DNA from 2 places in the Clostridium sp. DL-VIII genome. Region 2 is predicted to be linked to the other one. Evidence: riboswitches for the same ligand, from Rfam matches in the RefSeq annotation. Region 2 holds a riboswitch; the other holds the start of a gene.
What was found. Region 2 has a riboswitch for FMN ahead of CDLVIII_RS04395 (ECF transporter S component). Riboswitches for the same ligand answer to the same signal wherever they lie in the genome.
Positions count from the first base shown of each region.

Region 1 (8,306 bases), 1.1 Mb from region 2:
TATACAAATAGATGGAGAAGAGAGGACAGCCATAAAGTTAATAGTACAACCAAGATAATGAGTTTATTTAAAATTGATGAAATATAGAATGATTTTTGAGTTGAAATTATTTATAAAAACGTTTATACTATAATAGTTAAATGCTATATTTATTAATTTTTTTGTAAAGAGGTGTAATGTTAATGATAGCAAAAGAGGTTTCAGTAAAAAATTCATCTGGTCTTCATGCTAGACCAGCAACTTTATTAGTTAAGAAAGCATCATCATTTAAATCGGACGTTAGCATAGAGTATAACGGTAAGAAAGCAAATGTTAAGAGCTTGATTGGAGTTTTATCTTTAGCGGTAACTAAGGACGCTGTAATCAAAGTTGTAGCTTCAGGTGATGACGAAGCTTTAGCAGTTGAAGAAATTGTTAAATTAGTTGAAACATTAGAAGACTAATATACAAAATAGGGTTCCATATTTATAATATGGAACCTTTTTTCTATTTTGTATAGATTCTAATTTAATAAATAAAATAGGTTTATTTGTTGTTAGCAAATAAATTCCATCTAAATAATAATGAAATTAAATCTAGAGCGCCTAGAAGAATTATAATATACATAATTCTTTCAAGTTTAGAATTGTTAAAGAGAAAGATGCTCAATAAGTTCAATTTGAATAATCCTATTGTTCCCCAATTAATAGAACCTATAAAAATTAGTATTAAGGAAATCTTGTCAAAAATATTTAACTTACACATAACTTTTCACTCCGATCTTTTATTTTTTAACGTGCTCTATTATTATATTTATATGAATATTAGAGACAATAATAACAAAAAGTAAAATTAAAATTTATAAAAAATTAGACATAAAATTATCGTAAAATTGAAAATTCAATAGGCAAAAATAAAAAAAATATGATATAATACGAATGTTGAATGAGAAAGAATAAAATATATTCGTGTGGAGGTTTTTGAATGAGAAATTTATATAGTACACCTTTAAATTCAAGATATGCATCTAAAGAAATGAGTTTTATATTTTCTGATGATATGAAATTCACTACTTGGAGAAAGCTATGGGTGGCTCTTGCGGAAGGTGAAAGAGAACTTGGTTTAAATATAACTGAAGAGCAAATAAAAGAATTAAAAGAACACATAAATGATATTAATTACGAAGAAGCAGCTCAAAGGGAAAAAGAAGTCAGGCATGATGTTATGAGTCATGTATATGCATATGGCCTTCAATGCCCAAGTGCTAAAGGTATTATTCATCTAGGTGCTACATCTTGTTATGTAGGAGATAATACGGATATTATAATAATGAGAGATGCATTAAACCTAATCAAAAATAAAATAGTTACAGTTTTAAATCATTTAAAAAAATTTGCTATTCAATATAAAGATATGCCAACATTAGGTTTTACACACTTTCAACCAGCTCAACTAACAACAGTGGGTAAAAGAGCTACCCTATGGATGCAGGATTTAGTGATGGACGTAGAAAATATAGATTTCCTTCTATCAACATTAAAGCTTAGAGGAGTTAAAGGGACTACTGGTACCCAAGCTAGCTTTATGGAACTATTTGATGGAGACGAAAGTAAAGTTAAAGCATTAGATAAAATTGTAGCAGAAAAAATGGGCTTTGAAAAAAGTTTTGGGGTAACAGGGCAAACTTATCCAAGAAAACTTGATTCAATAGTTTTAAATACTTTATCAGAAATTGCACAAAGTGCTTATAAATTTAGTAATGACTTAAGACTGCTTCAAAACATGAAGGAAATGGAAGAGCCATTTGAAAAGAATCAAATAGGATCATCAGCAATGGCATACAAAAGAAATCCTATGAGAAGTGAAAGAATAAGTGCCTTAGCTAGATATGTTATAGTAGATGCATTAAATCCAGCAATTACTGCAGGGACTCAATGGTTTGAAAGAACTTTAGATGATTCAGCTAATAAGAGATTGTCTGTAGCTGAAGGATTCTTAGCATTGGATGGAGTATTAAATTTATACATAAATATTGCTGAAAATATGGTAGTATATGATAAAGTAATAGCTTCCCATGTACAAAGAGAATTACCATTTATGGCTACTGAAAATATAATGATGGAAGCTGTAAAGAGAGGCAAAGATAGACAAGAATTACATGAAAAGATAAGAGTTCACTCAATGGCAGCAGCTCAAAGAGTAAAAGGTGAAGGTTTAGATAATGACTTAATTGAAAGAATCATAAATGATAATTCTTTCGGTCTTACAAAAGAAGAGATATTAGGAGTTATCGACCCAGCTAAATTCGTTGGAAGAGCACCAAGCCAAGTTGTAGAATTTATAGACGAATATGTAGATCCAATTATAAAAAATAATGAAGAAGCATTAAAAATTAAGAGTGAAATAACTGTATAAAACTAAAGAGGCAATAAAATTGCCTCTTTTTTCTGAGGAGAACTAATTTTTTTTGATAGCCGATTTCTAAGTTTCAATCACATATAGATACCTAAATCAAAAAGTAAATTTATACATTTGTACAAATCTTTTAATTTATAGTTCTTACGCCAATGTATATGTCAAAGTCTTAAATTTTATATCTATATAGATAAACAAACTTTTTATATAGAATATTTATGCATTTATGTTAAACTTTTGTGTGCATTTATACCAGAAATTATATACATTTTTGTGAAGCAGGCATTTGAAATTGAGCTGCTAAAAGTTCTTAATGTGAGCTTGTTCCATTTGCTGCTTGTCACGAGTTTGTCTCGGGAGCATGCAGAAATGGGTGCATGCTCACATTTAGAACTTTCAGCGAAGATTTCACAAGTCCTGCGGAATAAAAATGTATGTGATTTCGGTAAGCTACCACATAACTCTATTTTCAAAGCTGTTCATCTATAAAAGAATTAGTCAAATTTTAAGGCTCTAAGAGTTGGGTATCTATTTGGATAGATCTCGCTAAGAGGATAATTTAGTTTATTATAACTATGGCAGCAATAGAGACAATCATTATTTTCAAGTTTGTAAGTTATAAAGCCATTATGAAAAAATTTGCCTATAGCAGGAGTATAAAATTGAATTAAAGAACCTCTATCTAAATAAGTATCATCAGGAAGTTTAGTTCCTAATTTATGTGATATTAGATATGAATATATCTCTTCAACCCTAATCCATGCGTTAGTATATGGTTTCCAGGTTGGAGTTTTATTAAGTCCTCCGGCATAAAGGATTTGGGACATGAAATTTGTGCAATCTCCACCAATGCCTTCAAAGGATTTATAATTAGGATTTGGATTTAAGGCATAAGTTTCTGCGTAAGTACAAGCCTCGTCAACATTAAAGTCCAAACTTTTTCTTTTATTTGGAGCATCTTTGGAAGAGGAAATAAAAGTTTGAAAAGTTCCATATAATAAATCAATTGAAGGAAATTTATATTCATATGATTTCAGTTTTTCAGAAGAAATAAGATCATATATATGAGAAAAATCATCATTTAAAATATAATTATATAAAAGGGGATCCTCCTCATTTTCTAGAAGTAATCGTAAGTGAAATCTATTGTTTAAGTATTCTAAGATAATAATATAATTCTGGGTGCAGGCAGATGGTATGTCTTGAGTAGAATTTTCAATAATAAAGAAAATTTTTAAATTAAGCAATAATTTAGTAAAGTGACTATTCATATCTAATATATTATAGTTATAATCAAAATGAAAATTTTTAAATATAGACTTCATTTTTTTTCTCCACTTAAAATCAAATAATTTTTTTAAGTAAAGTTTTTCAAGTATGTAATTGTCTAAATAATTAAAATTTCCATGAATTAAATTGAGATCTTTATATGGAGTTGAAAGCAATAAGCAAAGATTATATAAAAATTTAGACAGCATATATACATTTCCTGGATTTAAAATTATTATATTCATATATATATGAATAAAAATATAAATAGTGCAAAAGAATATAGTTAAGGCATGTTAAAGCGTAAAACAATTAAATCTCCACTATAATGAAAAAAGTGTACGCATATTTTGTGATAATTTTTTTGAGTGTGCTAAAAGAGTTTAAATATCAACAAAAAGGTTCAGAAAAATTAATGAGTAGATATAATTATTATAAGTGTGATATAATAATAACATTAGTGAAAAGTTAAGGGTTAATATCATTAATTTAAAATCAAAAATACAAATTTGGCGAATATACTTGCAAAGTATATATATTGTAGGATAAAATCAAATTTGTTAAAGATTTTTTATAAAGGAGCTATAAGAAGAAATGCAAAAATTATCTAACGAAATAGCTAGCAAGTATGAAGAAATAGTTGAAAAAATAAAAAGTTTTTCAAGTGAATTTCTTAATGAAGAATACGAAAATATTTGTGTTCGAGCTGCTGAAACATTATTTTTAAATTGTGAAGAAGATTTAAAAAAGGGAAAAAGTATCTCATGGGCAGCAGGAATAGTGCATGCTATAGGAACAGTGAATAATTTATTTGATTCAAAGGAAGAACCATATGTTAAAGCTGCTGATTTATATAAGGCATTTGGAGTAAGCAGTAGTACAGGCTCTAGTAAATCAAAGGAAGTAAAAAATCTATTAGACTTATCAAAAGAAAATGAACAGTGGATAATAGGTAAAAATAACAATAAAGACATTTTAAAGGATAAGATGTCAAAAGTGAAAGATGAAACGGCAGTTACAGGAAACGATTTAGTAAAAGTAGACAAAAAGGATGAAATAGATAGAAAAGAACCATTTAAATTTGCAGTACATAGAAATTTACTTGAAGCACAAGCAATTATAGATCATGCTTGGAAACAAAAGAATTATAATAGCAAAGCGAAGTATGCAAAAGAAGCATTAACCGTATGGAAAGATTGTGCTGATGCATATATTATTTTGTCAAAAGATACTAGCTTAAGTGCGGCTCAAAAGAAAACTCTTTTGGAAAGGGCAGTTAAGGCAGCACAAAATTCATTGAGAATAGATAATTTAGAGAATGCTGAGCCAGAATTATTTAAATTAAAAATAGCTGAACCTTTTTTTGGAGCTAAGTACAATTTAGCTATGCATTTATGGAGAATTGGAGAAAGAGAAGCAGCAATAGAAAATGCTCTTGAGATTTTAAAATATAATGAACGAGATAATTTGATGGTTAGAGCTATAGTTGTTAACTGGCTTCTAATTGAAAATAAATATTCTGAACTAGAAGATTTATTGAAAAAATATGAAAAAGATAATCTAGCAGCTATATACTATAGTAAGGTAGCTTTATTATATAAAACAAACAGAGTTGACGAAGCTGAACATTTGTTAAGAAGAGCATATAGAAGAAATCCATATGTTATACCATATCTTTTAAGACAAAAAAATATACCTGCTTCACTGCCTAACTTGATTAAAATTGGAAGCGAAGTTGAAGCTGCGAAATATGCTAGCTTGGGATTAGAAGTTTGGAATGATTCAGAAATGATTAAATGGCTAAAAGAAAAGAAAAAAGAATTTGATATGATAAAGTTTAATTAGTGCTTTACATTTTTTTAATAATATGATATTTTATATATAGAAAATTTAATATAAAATCTTCGGGGTTGGGTGAAATTCCCTATCGGCGGTACAGCCCGCGAGCTATAATTAGCAGATTCGGTTAAATTCCGAAGCCGACAGTAAAGTCTGGATGAAAGAAGATAGTGATTAATATTAGTTATAATTAAAACTTAAATATTATTACTTTTTGTAAGTCTACCCTGAATTGTAAAATTCAGGGTTTTTATTTTAAGTAATATAAAAAGTAAGTAGTATACAATTTTAAAAACTTATATTTTAAAATTTTAATTATAAATAATGTTATTAATTAGAATTATAACTAAACCCTGAAGATTTTGAAATTCAGGGTTTTTTGCGCGTATAAAAATCTCAAATTATTACAAGATTATATATAGATCTTTTATTTTTGTGGGAGATGATGATTTTTTGAATGAAAAGTATATGGAAAGAGCATTGAAATTAGCAAAAATGGGAATTGGCAGAGTGAACCCTAATCCATTAGTAGGGGCGGTTATAGTTAAGGACAACAAGCTAATTGGGGAAGGCTATCACGAATGCTATGGAGAGGCTCATGCTGAAAGGAATGCAGTAAAAAATGCAACAGAGGATGTAGAAGGAAGTACTATTTATGTAACACTAGAACCTTGTGCTCACCATGGAAAAACTCCTCCATGTGTAGATTTATTGATTGAAAAGAAATTCAAAAAGGTCGTAATTGGAATGTTAGATCCAAATGAATTAGTTGCTGGAAAGAGCATAGAAAAATTAAAGCAGCATGGTATTGAGGTAATAGTTGGGGTTAAAGAAGAAGAGTGCAAAAAAATGAATGAGATTTTTATAAAATATATTACAACTAAGATACCTTTTGTTATTTTAAAAAGTGGAATGTCTCTTGATGGAAAAATAGCAACTTATAGTGGGGAATCTAAATGGATTACGTCTAAAGAATCAAGAGCAGATTCACAAAACATAAGAAACAGAGTAAGTTCAATTATGGTTGGAGTAAATACAGTTATAGCAGATGATCCAGAGCTTACATGTAGAATTAACAGTGAGAAAAAGTTGATAAGAATTATTGTAGATACTAATCTTAGAATTCCTTTAGACTCTAAAGTAGTTAAAAATGAAGATAAGAATACTATTGTTGCAACATCAATAGATTCTGATGAAAATAAAAAACAGCTGCTTAGAGGTTTAGGCGTTAAAGTTATAGAAGTGGCAAGTAAAAATAATAGAGTGGATCTAAAAGAGCTTCTAAAAAAGCTTGGGGAGGAAGGCATCGATTCAGTGCTTATTGAAGGTGGAGGAACATTAAATTTTTCAGCGCTTAAAGAGAATATTGTTGATAAAGTTATATTTTACATTGCTCCAAAGATACTAGGAGGAGAACAAAGTAAAAGCAGCATAGCAGGACAGGGATTTTCAAAATTAAGTGAAGCAGTGAAATTGATGAATATTAGTTATGGAAATATTGGAGAAGATTTAATTATAGAAGGATATATAGAAAATAAATAAGACGTATGAAAAGAAACGTAAGTTAATATGGGGAGTTGTTATTTTTCAATATGTTGAAGCAAGGAGGAAAGAATGTTTACTGGAATTATTGAAGAAGTTGGAATATTGCAAGAATTTAATTTGAGTAGTGGCTTTGGACTAATAGAAATTAAATGCAAAAATGTTTTAGAGGAAACAAGAATAGGAGATAGTATAGCAACAAATGGAGTTTGTTTAACAGTTAAAGAGATGAGCTCAAATTCATTTAAAGCAGAAGCAATGGGAGAAACCTTATCTAAAAGCAATTTGGGAAATCTTAAAGTTGGCGATAAGTTGAATCTTGAAAGAGCTTTAAGGTTAAGTGACAGGCTTGGAGGTCATATTGTAAGTGGTCATATAGATGGAATTGGCAGAATAGTTGCAATAAATGAAGAAAAGGATGGAACCTGGTTTACTATTTCCGCACCTAAGGATGTTTTGAAATACATTATATATAAAGGCTCAATAGGAATAGATGGAATAAGTTTAACTGTCGCTTATGTTGATGATCAAGTGTTTAAAGTTTCAATTATACCACACACTTTAGATAATACCATTCTTCCAGAAAAGAAAGTTAACTCAATAGTAAATTTAGAATGCGATTTAGTAGGGAAGTATATAGAAAAATTATTTGGTGGAAAAAATGCAGATAAGGAAGAAAAAAAAGGAGATGTTACTATGGAGTTCTTAAAAAACAGTGGCTTCTAATCAGTAAAAAAAGATGTGGCCCTAATAAAAAAATATGTGTATATAAATTAAAGTCAGGAGATGTAGATATGAAGTTTAATAGCATAGAAGAAGGCTTAAAAGATATTAAAGAAGGAAAATTAGTAATAATTGTTGATGATGAAGGAAGAGAAAATGAGGGGGATTTAGTAATTCCAGCAGAAATGGCCACTGGTGAAAATATTAACTTTATGATTAAGTATGCAAAAGGTTTAGTTTGCGCACCAGTAGAAGAAGAAATAGCAGTGAGATTAGGATTAAATCCGATGGTAGAAAGAAATACAGATAATCATGAAACTGCATTTACAGTGTCAATAGATCATAAGGATACAACAACAGGAATCTCAGCATTTGAGAGAGCTCATACGATAAATGAACTTGTAACTGCAAAAGAAAAAGATGATTTTAGAAGACCTGGTCATGTATTTCCTTTGGTTGCTAAAAATGGTGGAGTTTTAGAAAGAAGAGGACATACAGAGGCTTCAGTTGACTTAGCGAAACTTGCAGGATTTAAAGGT
Region 1 covers NZ_CM001240.1:2,024,878-2,033,183, forward strand. Annotated here, with positions in the region: gene CDLVIII_RS09265 (stage V sporulation protein S) at 1-58, shown strand, start outside; gene CDLVIII_RS09270 (HPr family phosphocarrier protein) at 183-443, shown strand; gene CDLVIII_RS29770 (DUF378 domain-containing protein) at 526-744, opposite strand; gene purB (adenylosuccinate lyase) at 964-2,394, shown strand; gene CDLVIII_RS09280 (amidase domain-containing protein) at 2,889-3,719, opposite strand; gene CDLVIII_RS09285 (DUF6398 domain-containing protein) at 4,258-5,508, shown strand; FMN riboswitch at 5,560-5,675, shown strand; gene ribD (bifunctional diaminohydroxyphosphoribosylaminopyrimidine deaminase/5-amino-6-(5-phosphoribosylamino)uracil reductase RibD) at 5,956-7,044, shown strand; gene CDLVIII_RS09295 (riboflavin synthase) at 7,117-7,770, shown strand; gene CDLVIII_RS09300 (bifunctional 3,4-dihydroxy-2-butanone-4-phosphate synthase/GTP cyclohydrolase II) at 7,839-8,306, shown strand, end outside.
Region 1: it holds a riboswitch for FMN, as region 2 does, so the genes downstream of both, ribD (bifunctional diaminohydroxyphosphoribosylaminopyrimidine deaminase/5-amino-6-(5-phosphoribosylamino)uracil reductase RibD) here and CDLVIII_RS04395 (ECF transporter S component) in region 2, are expected to answer to the same signal.

Region 2 (8,306 bases):
GCTGCTTTAATGAAGGATAATAAATTACTTGGAGAAATTACTTTAAATGATAAGAAAGAGCACTCTGTCATTCTCATGTCCATAATCGAAAATTTATTAAAAGCTAACAATTTAAACATAGATGATGTCGATGGATATGTTGTTTCTAAAGGGCCTGGTTCTTTTACTGGCCTTAGAATAGGTATGGCTACAATAAAAGGGCTTAGCTTTGGAAGTAATAAACCTTATGTCAGTGTATCAAGCCTAGATGCTTTAGCACTAAGCGCAGCTAATTTTGATGGAATTATATGTCCTATAATGGATGCCTTAAGAAATAGTGTATATACTGCATTGTATAAGGGGCATGCTGCTAATTCTATAACTGATATAAAATCAAACAATACAGATTTTGATCTTCCAGTTACACTAGAAAAAGTTTTAGATTATTCTGCTCTAGATCTTAATGAGCTCGTAGAAATTATTAAAGCAAAAGAAGAAAAAGTTATATTTATTGGTGATGGTGTAGATAAATATAAAGATTATTTAATTGAAAATTGTCCAAATTGTTATTTTCCACCTAATCATCTTAATTTAGTTCGTGCTTCTTCTTTAGGCGAAATAGGTAGTGTATTATTGAAAAATGGTGATTTTGATAATCCAAACTCTACTCCATTTTACCTGAAGAAATCACAAGCTGAAAGAGAATATGAGCAAAGGATGAAATAGATATGTGTGTGACTATTGATTTGATGAAAGAAGAAGACATTGATGAAGTTCTAGAAATAAGTTCATTAAGTTTCTCTGTTTCCTGGAGCATGGAATCCTATATACAAGAATTATCTAATCCTGTAGCTAAATACTTTATAGCAAGACTTGATGGGAAAGTTATTGGTTTTGCAGGAACATGGATCATTTTAGATGAAGCACATATAACAAATATAGCTGTACACCCAAACTTCAGAAAGCAAGGAATTGCATCTAAGCTCCTTAATGAATTGATTAATTATTGTAAAAATGAGCGGGCCTGCAGAGCCTTTACCCTTGAAGTTAGAAGCAGTAATACAGCCGCAAAAGCATTATATGAAAAATATAATTTTAAGCAGGATGGAATTAGAAGAGGATATTACGAAGATAATAAAGAAGATGCCATTATAATGTGGCTAAGATGATAGTAGAGTTCCCTAGGAACTCTACTATCATTTTTATATCAATTCTATTTCACTATTATCTAATATTTCTGTGATCTGTTCATTAGGCTTTTCATTTGTTATTATTGCATCTATATCATCAATCATAGCGAATTTATAATTACCATCTACATTAAATTTTTTATTTTCCATTACCAAAAATGTTTTTTTACTGGATTGTATTATAGCTGCTTTGGTTATCCCATCCTCAATTTCAAAAGTAGTTATACTTTTATCAAAAGCATCAATTCCACAGCTACCTATGAGGGCTTTATCAAATTTATATTTTTTAATGAAATCATTAGCCGCTGCTCCAATAAAACCATTTAATGCTTTATTCAAAACACCTGCTGCAACTACAACTGTAATATTATTCTCTGACATCGCTAAAATATTTGCAATCTCAAGCATATTAGTAACAACTATCACTCTTTTTTTGCTTTTTAAGAGAGCTTTTGCTATTAAAATATTAATTGTAGAAATATCTAAAAATATAGTTTCCCTATCTTGAATTAATTCTAAGGCTTTCTCTGCAATTATGCTCTTAGTTGAAATATCTACCTTTTCCCTTTCTGAAATATCATATATTTGAGAAGACTGCCTAACTTGAATTGCCCCTCCATATGTTCTTTTTAGTTTTCCTGTATGTTCTAACTGTTTTAGATCTTTTCTAATACAATCTTCTGTCACATTAAATCTTTGACTTAAATCTTTAACCTTAACTTTCCCCTGCATATTTAATATATTTAATATCTCATCTAATCTTTCTTCCGTAAACATATAACTCATTCTCCTAATTATTTATTATTAAGGCACATGAAAATAATATTCTCGAATATTTTTCTATAACTATAATAATACACAATATATAAGGGACTTTCAAAATTTTTAGAATTATTTTGATCGTCCCTTTTTATTAAAACTTTATATTTGGATTTCAACTATTTTATTAGGCATTATAGAAAAATACCAAGTCAATATACCCTATTGTTTTTCAAAATCTGACTTTGGAACTCCACATAATGGACATACCCAATCATCAGGAATATCTTCAAACTTTGTTCCTGGTGCAACTCCATTATCTGGATCACCTAATGCCTCATCATAAATATAACCACATACTGTACAAATATACTTTTCCATAATAAAAACCTCCTCTAAATTTAATTATTATTCAAATACTAATATTTATTAATTTATATTAAATATATTTAAAGCATTTCTGCAATTGCTTTACCAAATTCCCTGCACCTATTTAATGCATCTTCATCAGAATCCCATAATTCTCTTATTTCTGAATCACCGTATCATTTATTCTAAAACTCATTGAAACACCCCTTTTCTTATCTCTATATTAATATAATACCAGATAAGGAACTATTAATCAATAGTTGTTATTAATTAACTAATTTTATTAACTAATAAAATTATAATTATTCTATTTAATTTCTCCTCATCTATTTCTAATAATTACTTTTCCCAAAAAGCATAAAATCAATTCGTAAGCCTTTATTAGTAAAAAAAGCTGTTACAAAATGTTTTTAACCATTTTGTAACAGCTTTTTCTATATTTCTATATAGTTTTTGTTGTTTCTTCTATACTTCCAAAATTAGCTTCTGCTTTAAAGATTGAAACCGAAATCCTTTTATATAATACATAAGTTAATATTGATGTTATAAGTGCCTTTATAGCATTAATTGGTAATAATCCTGCAGTAATATACCACATAAGATAAGCATTATCCACATGCATTCCATAAGCAGGTAATAATAGATATACATTTCCTATAATTCCTACTATCTGCATAACAACTGCTCCTAATATCATTCCAAGAATAGCATTTTTTTTGCTTTTCTTTTTATGGTACACAAGTCCAGCTGGTAGGATTAATGCAACTCCAAATAAAAAGTTCGCAACCTCTCCAACGAAGCCTGTACTTGTTCCTTTTATAGCTAATATTACAACATTTTTTAATAACTCTATTATTATTCCTGCCATTGGTCCAAAACCAAATACCCCCAGCATTGCTGGAACATCGCTTAAGTCAAATTGTAACCATGGAAATGGCGGTATTATTGGAAATTCTATATACCTAAGTATAAGTGCTATTGCTGCTAATAAAGAAATTTTCACCATTTTACTTGTTTTTTCGTTCATCTTTCTACCTCCCAAAAGATTATCTTCCTGGTGTAGCTTATTAGTTATTCTATTTTCAATTAACTGCATTTGAACGTTTGTTTTTAAACATTAAAAGAACCCTGATGTTAAACATCAGGGCTTAAACTCAAAGAGCTAAATTACAAAAATCAAAATCTCTAATAGGTTACCTTCTTTCATCCAGACTATACTGTCGGCTTCGGAATTACACCGAATCTGCTTATTTTAAGCTCGCGGGCTGTACCGCCGGTAGGGATTCACACCCTGCCCTGAAGATATTATATTTTTTATTTTCTTAATTATATAACTTTATTATATACTTTTCAATATGTTTTTATTGTTAGTAAAAATATTAATTTCTAATTATAAAAACAAATACTAATTACATAATCTGTCTTATTGTCCTATAAGCTTGTCATTTTTTAATATATGTTCAGTCAACCAATCGTTTAGAAAATTCAACACTTCCATTAAGCTCTCATCTTGATTTTCATCAACATTTTTTAAATCAATTGCTTCAAGTTTTTTAATAAATGCATCATGTTCTACCTTTTGAGTGAACATTCTCTTATAGTTTATACTTTCCATATATTCTTCTTCTGATTTAAAATGAAAAACAGTGTAATCCTTTAGTTCCTGTAGTATTTCTACTATTTTGTCATACTTATCAATTGTAAACTCATCTTTTAGTAACATATAAGCTTTATCTGCTAATTCAAACAGCTTCTTATGTTGCTTATCAATTAGTTCTACCCCAATTTTGTACTCTTCTTTCATTTCATACATAAATAAAACATTCCTCCTATCATAGTTTAAACTTCATCCATCCTATTATTTACTAATATATCACCTTTTTCTGACAAAGTCACTATGAAATACATGATTCTTTAATAAAAATTCCAAATTCGATAATTTTTACGGCTAAAAAATTGGAAATTTTTATCTATGATTTATTACTAAACAAATGTTACATTTTTAGCTTTCTATATCTATTATAAGCTGCCATTATTTCTTGCTTTCTAGGTATAGCTAAGCTTCCATTTCCGCCTTTCACCCTTTCAATAAACAATAACCCATTTTTATCTATTTCATTAATTATTTTATCCACAAACTTTTCTAAACTTAGATTTTTATCCACAATATTATCCTCTGCCCATTTCATAATAGAACCTATTGCATTTAGCTGCTCATTATCTACTATTTGCTCTACAGCTCTCAAATTTATCTCTTCCTTATTTATGCTTATTACATCTAACCCTATTGTTTTTATTTTTATGCCCTTTTCACCAGCTTGAATAGTTCCTTTTTTAACTACTCTATTAAATGAAATATTTATTTTTAAATTTCTATCATTAATTCTTTTTATTATCTGTCCACTGCTTAGTTCTTTAGCCTCTTTTGTAACATCCTTAGTTTCATAATTATCCATTTGAATCACGCAATCTGCTACATCAAAAAAATCTCCACAGCTTCCAACTACCATTATTGTTGAGATTCCTTTTTGTTCATATAAAGGCTTAACTACTTCAATAAATGGTGTTATTGGTTCCTTTTCTTTTGAAACTAGCTTTTGCATTAACTCATCTCTCATCATAAAGTTAGTAGCTGAAGTATCTTCATCTATTAATAATACCCTGCTGCCACTTTCTATTCCTTCTATTATATTAGCTGCCTGCGAGGTGCTTCCACTTGCATTCTCTGTACAGAATTCTGTAGTATTTTTTTCATTTGGCAGATTATTTATAAATAACGATATATCTGTTTTTGTTACACATCTATTATCTTCTGCTCTCACTTTCAGTGCAGATCTATCTGTTATTACAAATTCTCTTCCATCACCCTCAATATGATTATAAACGCCAAGTTCTAAAGCTCTTAATAATGTGGATTTACCATGATATCCTCCTCCAACTATAAGCGTTATTCCCTTTTTTATTCCCATTCCTTTAATTGTACCTTTACTTTGCGTATTAAACTCCACTTCTAATTCCTTAGGTGAAATAAATACTTTCCCATTTTTTAATGGTCTCGAAGATATTCCACTTTCTCTAGGTAAAATTGATCCATTGGCAATGAATGCAATTAGGTCTCTTTTATATAGCTCTTCTCTTATGCATTCCTGATCTTCCATTAGCTTTACTCTATTTATCATCTTTTCACTATTGATGTTTTTATATATCAAAGTTTTCTCAACAATATTTGGTATAACATTATATAAAATTTTTTCAAGTTCCTTTGCTAAAACGCTCCTGCCTCTTGCAGGAAACCCAACATAGAACCTTGCTTCTAGCTTATCATTATCTATAATTATTGAAGTTCTTTCTAAGATTTGCTGATGGCATTTACTTATAACTATTAAGCCACTCTTTCCTGAGCCAAAAATTCTTTCACTACACTTATTTATATTGTAGTAAAATTCTCTTGTTAAATAGTCTGCTGCTGCAATATTTTTATTCTTACTATTAAAAAGCTCCTTTGGAAATCCCGCCATTTTTTGATTTACTATCACTCTAATTCTAGACGGTGCAGCAAAAGGGTCACCTTGAACATGATCTATGCTCAATATATAATTTTCAAAATCATATTGCCCTTCTATGTTCTTATATAGCTTATAACTTTTCCCATCAATTCTATCTAATTCTATTTTTAATTCTTCTAAGTTTTTCATACAATTCACCTGTTTTTATTCTAATATTTAAGATTTTTTCTTAGTATATTTTGACTTATTTAATGATATCATATTATTTTATAGATAAACAAATCAGGAACTTAATTTATTACTTGTAATTTACAACTTGTCACTGCTTTAATTATTGTCTTAATCTATAAAAAATATGAGTTTTAAGTTATAAGTCTAGTCTCTATTCTGGGTATCTATAGCGTTCCATTCACATATTAGTGAAATATTATTTTCTTCAAGATTTGCTATTATATTACCATTCATTTTTTCCATTAAACTTTTGACAATTGATAATCCAAGTCCTGTTCCTTGTCCTTTTCTCACCTGATCTGCCATGTAAAATCTATCAAATATATGTAATATATCTTCCTGGTTCATATTTGTACATATATTTGAGATTTTTAAAACAGCCTCATTTTTAACTTCTTCTAAATTTATTTCAATATCTCCTTCAGCATACTTTAATGTGTTTGAAAGTAAATTATCTATTATTCGCTCTAAACTATCTTTATCTCCCACTATAAAGATTGGTTTATCTAAAATATTTATCTTGGGATTAACTCCTTTACTTTCAAACACTTCATAAAAAGATAGAAGTTCTTCATGTACTATATTGGTTAAATTTATCTTTGTCATGTTTAATTCATAATCATCACTTTCTATGGATGCTAATTCAAAAAAGTCATTTATAAGTACATTTAGCTTATCAGTTTTATTCCTAAGTACATTTAACGCAGTTTCCCTATCTATCTCGTCATTTTCAAGTAACTTTAAATATCCTATTATTGATGTCAATGGAGTTCTTAAATCATGTGACATGTTAGCTATTCCTTGCTTTAAAGTATTTTTAACCGCTATTTTTTCCTGTTCATTTCTCTTATAAAGTTCTAAATATTCATTAATCTCAAAAGCTAAGCCTTCTATGTTTTTATCTGCTATTTTAATATTAACCTTCCTATTTGTTTTTCTCTCTCTAAATTCCTTAACTTGAATTGTAATATCTTGTATCTGCTTCTTATAAAAAAACAACTTAAAATTCATAATTATTACTAGTATAATTAGCATTAATAAAATAGCAATTAATAAATACATTTCATATCTCCTGATTCATCTAAGGCACTATCAAATAAATAACAAGTCAGCTTGCACGGCTATTTATTTTCATGTGCCTAATATAATTTTTTAGTTATTTAATATCCTCATATTTTACAAATAAAATGCTTCCTCCAATTGTTATTATAAAAGTTATGATTGATGATATTATACATTTAATAATTTCAAATAGAGATGCAAATCTCACCATTGCATGCATTCCTGCTATATAAGGTAAATAGTACAATATATGCGAAACATATGGATATTTACCATTTGGAAAAGCATACTGAAATGAGATAATTAATACAAAAGGTGCAACAATTGTACAAAAATTACTCTTCGTTATTATAGCTGTCATAAATATTATTGATACTGTTGCTAAATTATACATTATTCCAAGAATAATTATCCTAACTAATGCTAAAATAGTATCCAGATTCAATGAATCACAAAAACCGTGCATCAATGAAACATAACTGACTAAAACTGATATATATATTATTTCTAAAAGTAAAGAAAATAGCATTGTCACAAGAATTTTACTTAACAATACTTGAGTTCTTTTATATCCATAAACAAAACTCTTAGTTATATTACTACTTTTAAAATCTTTCACTATAAATCCTAAGGCAAGGAGTGCAAAGAGAAAATTTCCTAAAATAATTGCACAAAACCCATCCCCATCTGTTAAAACATATGCTCCATTTAATGTAATGCTTTCATAACTCTGATTCATTTCTCTTTCATGATCCCAAAAAATCATGAGTAAAAATCCAAACGCAAATGCTAAAGTTATCATTCCAATGAAATATTTACTTTTCCTTAATTTATAAAATTCTCCTCTAATTAAATTAATCATTACATTTACCTCCAACTAATTTAAAGAAATAATCTTCTAATGATTCACCCATCTGCATTATTTCTTTAACCCCTATCTCATGTTTAGCTAAAGCCAGCGTAATCTTTTCTCCATCAAATTCATCATATATTCTTATAATATTATCTGAGAAAACTTCGTAATCTTTTATTCCAAGCTCATTTTCTAAAATAAGTGAAACCTCTGAGGAATCCTTTACTTTTAAATGAAGGTAATTCCTAGATTTATCTGCTAACTCACTCGCAGTTATTTCTTCAATTAATTTTCCATCATTAATAAAGGCGTATATGTTACAAATTTGAGTAAGTTCAGTCAATATATGACTTGATA
Region 2 covers NZ_CM001240.1:951,488-959,793, reverse strand. Annotated here, with positions in the region: gene tsaB (tRNA (adenosine(37)-N6)-threonylcarbamoyltransferase complex dimerization subunit type 1 TsaB) at 1-705, shown strand, start outside; gene rimI (ribosomal protein S18-alanine N-acetyltransferase) at 708-1,148, shown strand; gene CDLVIII_RS04405 (DeoR/GlpR family DNA-binding transcription regulator) at 1,182-1,946, opposite strand; gene rd (rubredoxin) at 2,151-2,309, opposite strand; gene CDLVIII_RS04395 (ECF transporter S component) at 2,740-3,324, opposite strand; FMN riboswitch at 3,489-3,605, opposite strand; gene CDLVIII_RS04390 (hemerythrin family protein) at 3,721-4,110, opposite strand; gene CDLVIII_RS04385 (ABC-ATPase domain-containing protein) at 4,292-5,992, opposite strand; gene CDLVIII_RS04380 (HAMP domain-containing sensor histidine kinase) at 6,179-7,096, opposite strand; gene CDLVIII_RS04375 (ABC transporter permease) at 7,191-7,958, opposite strand; gene CDLVIII_RS04370 (ATP-binding cassette domain-containing protein) at 7,951-8,306, opposite strand, start outside.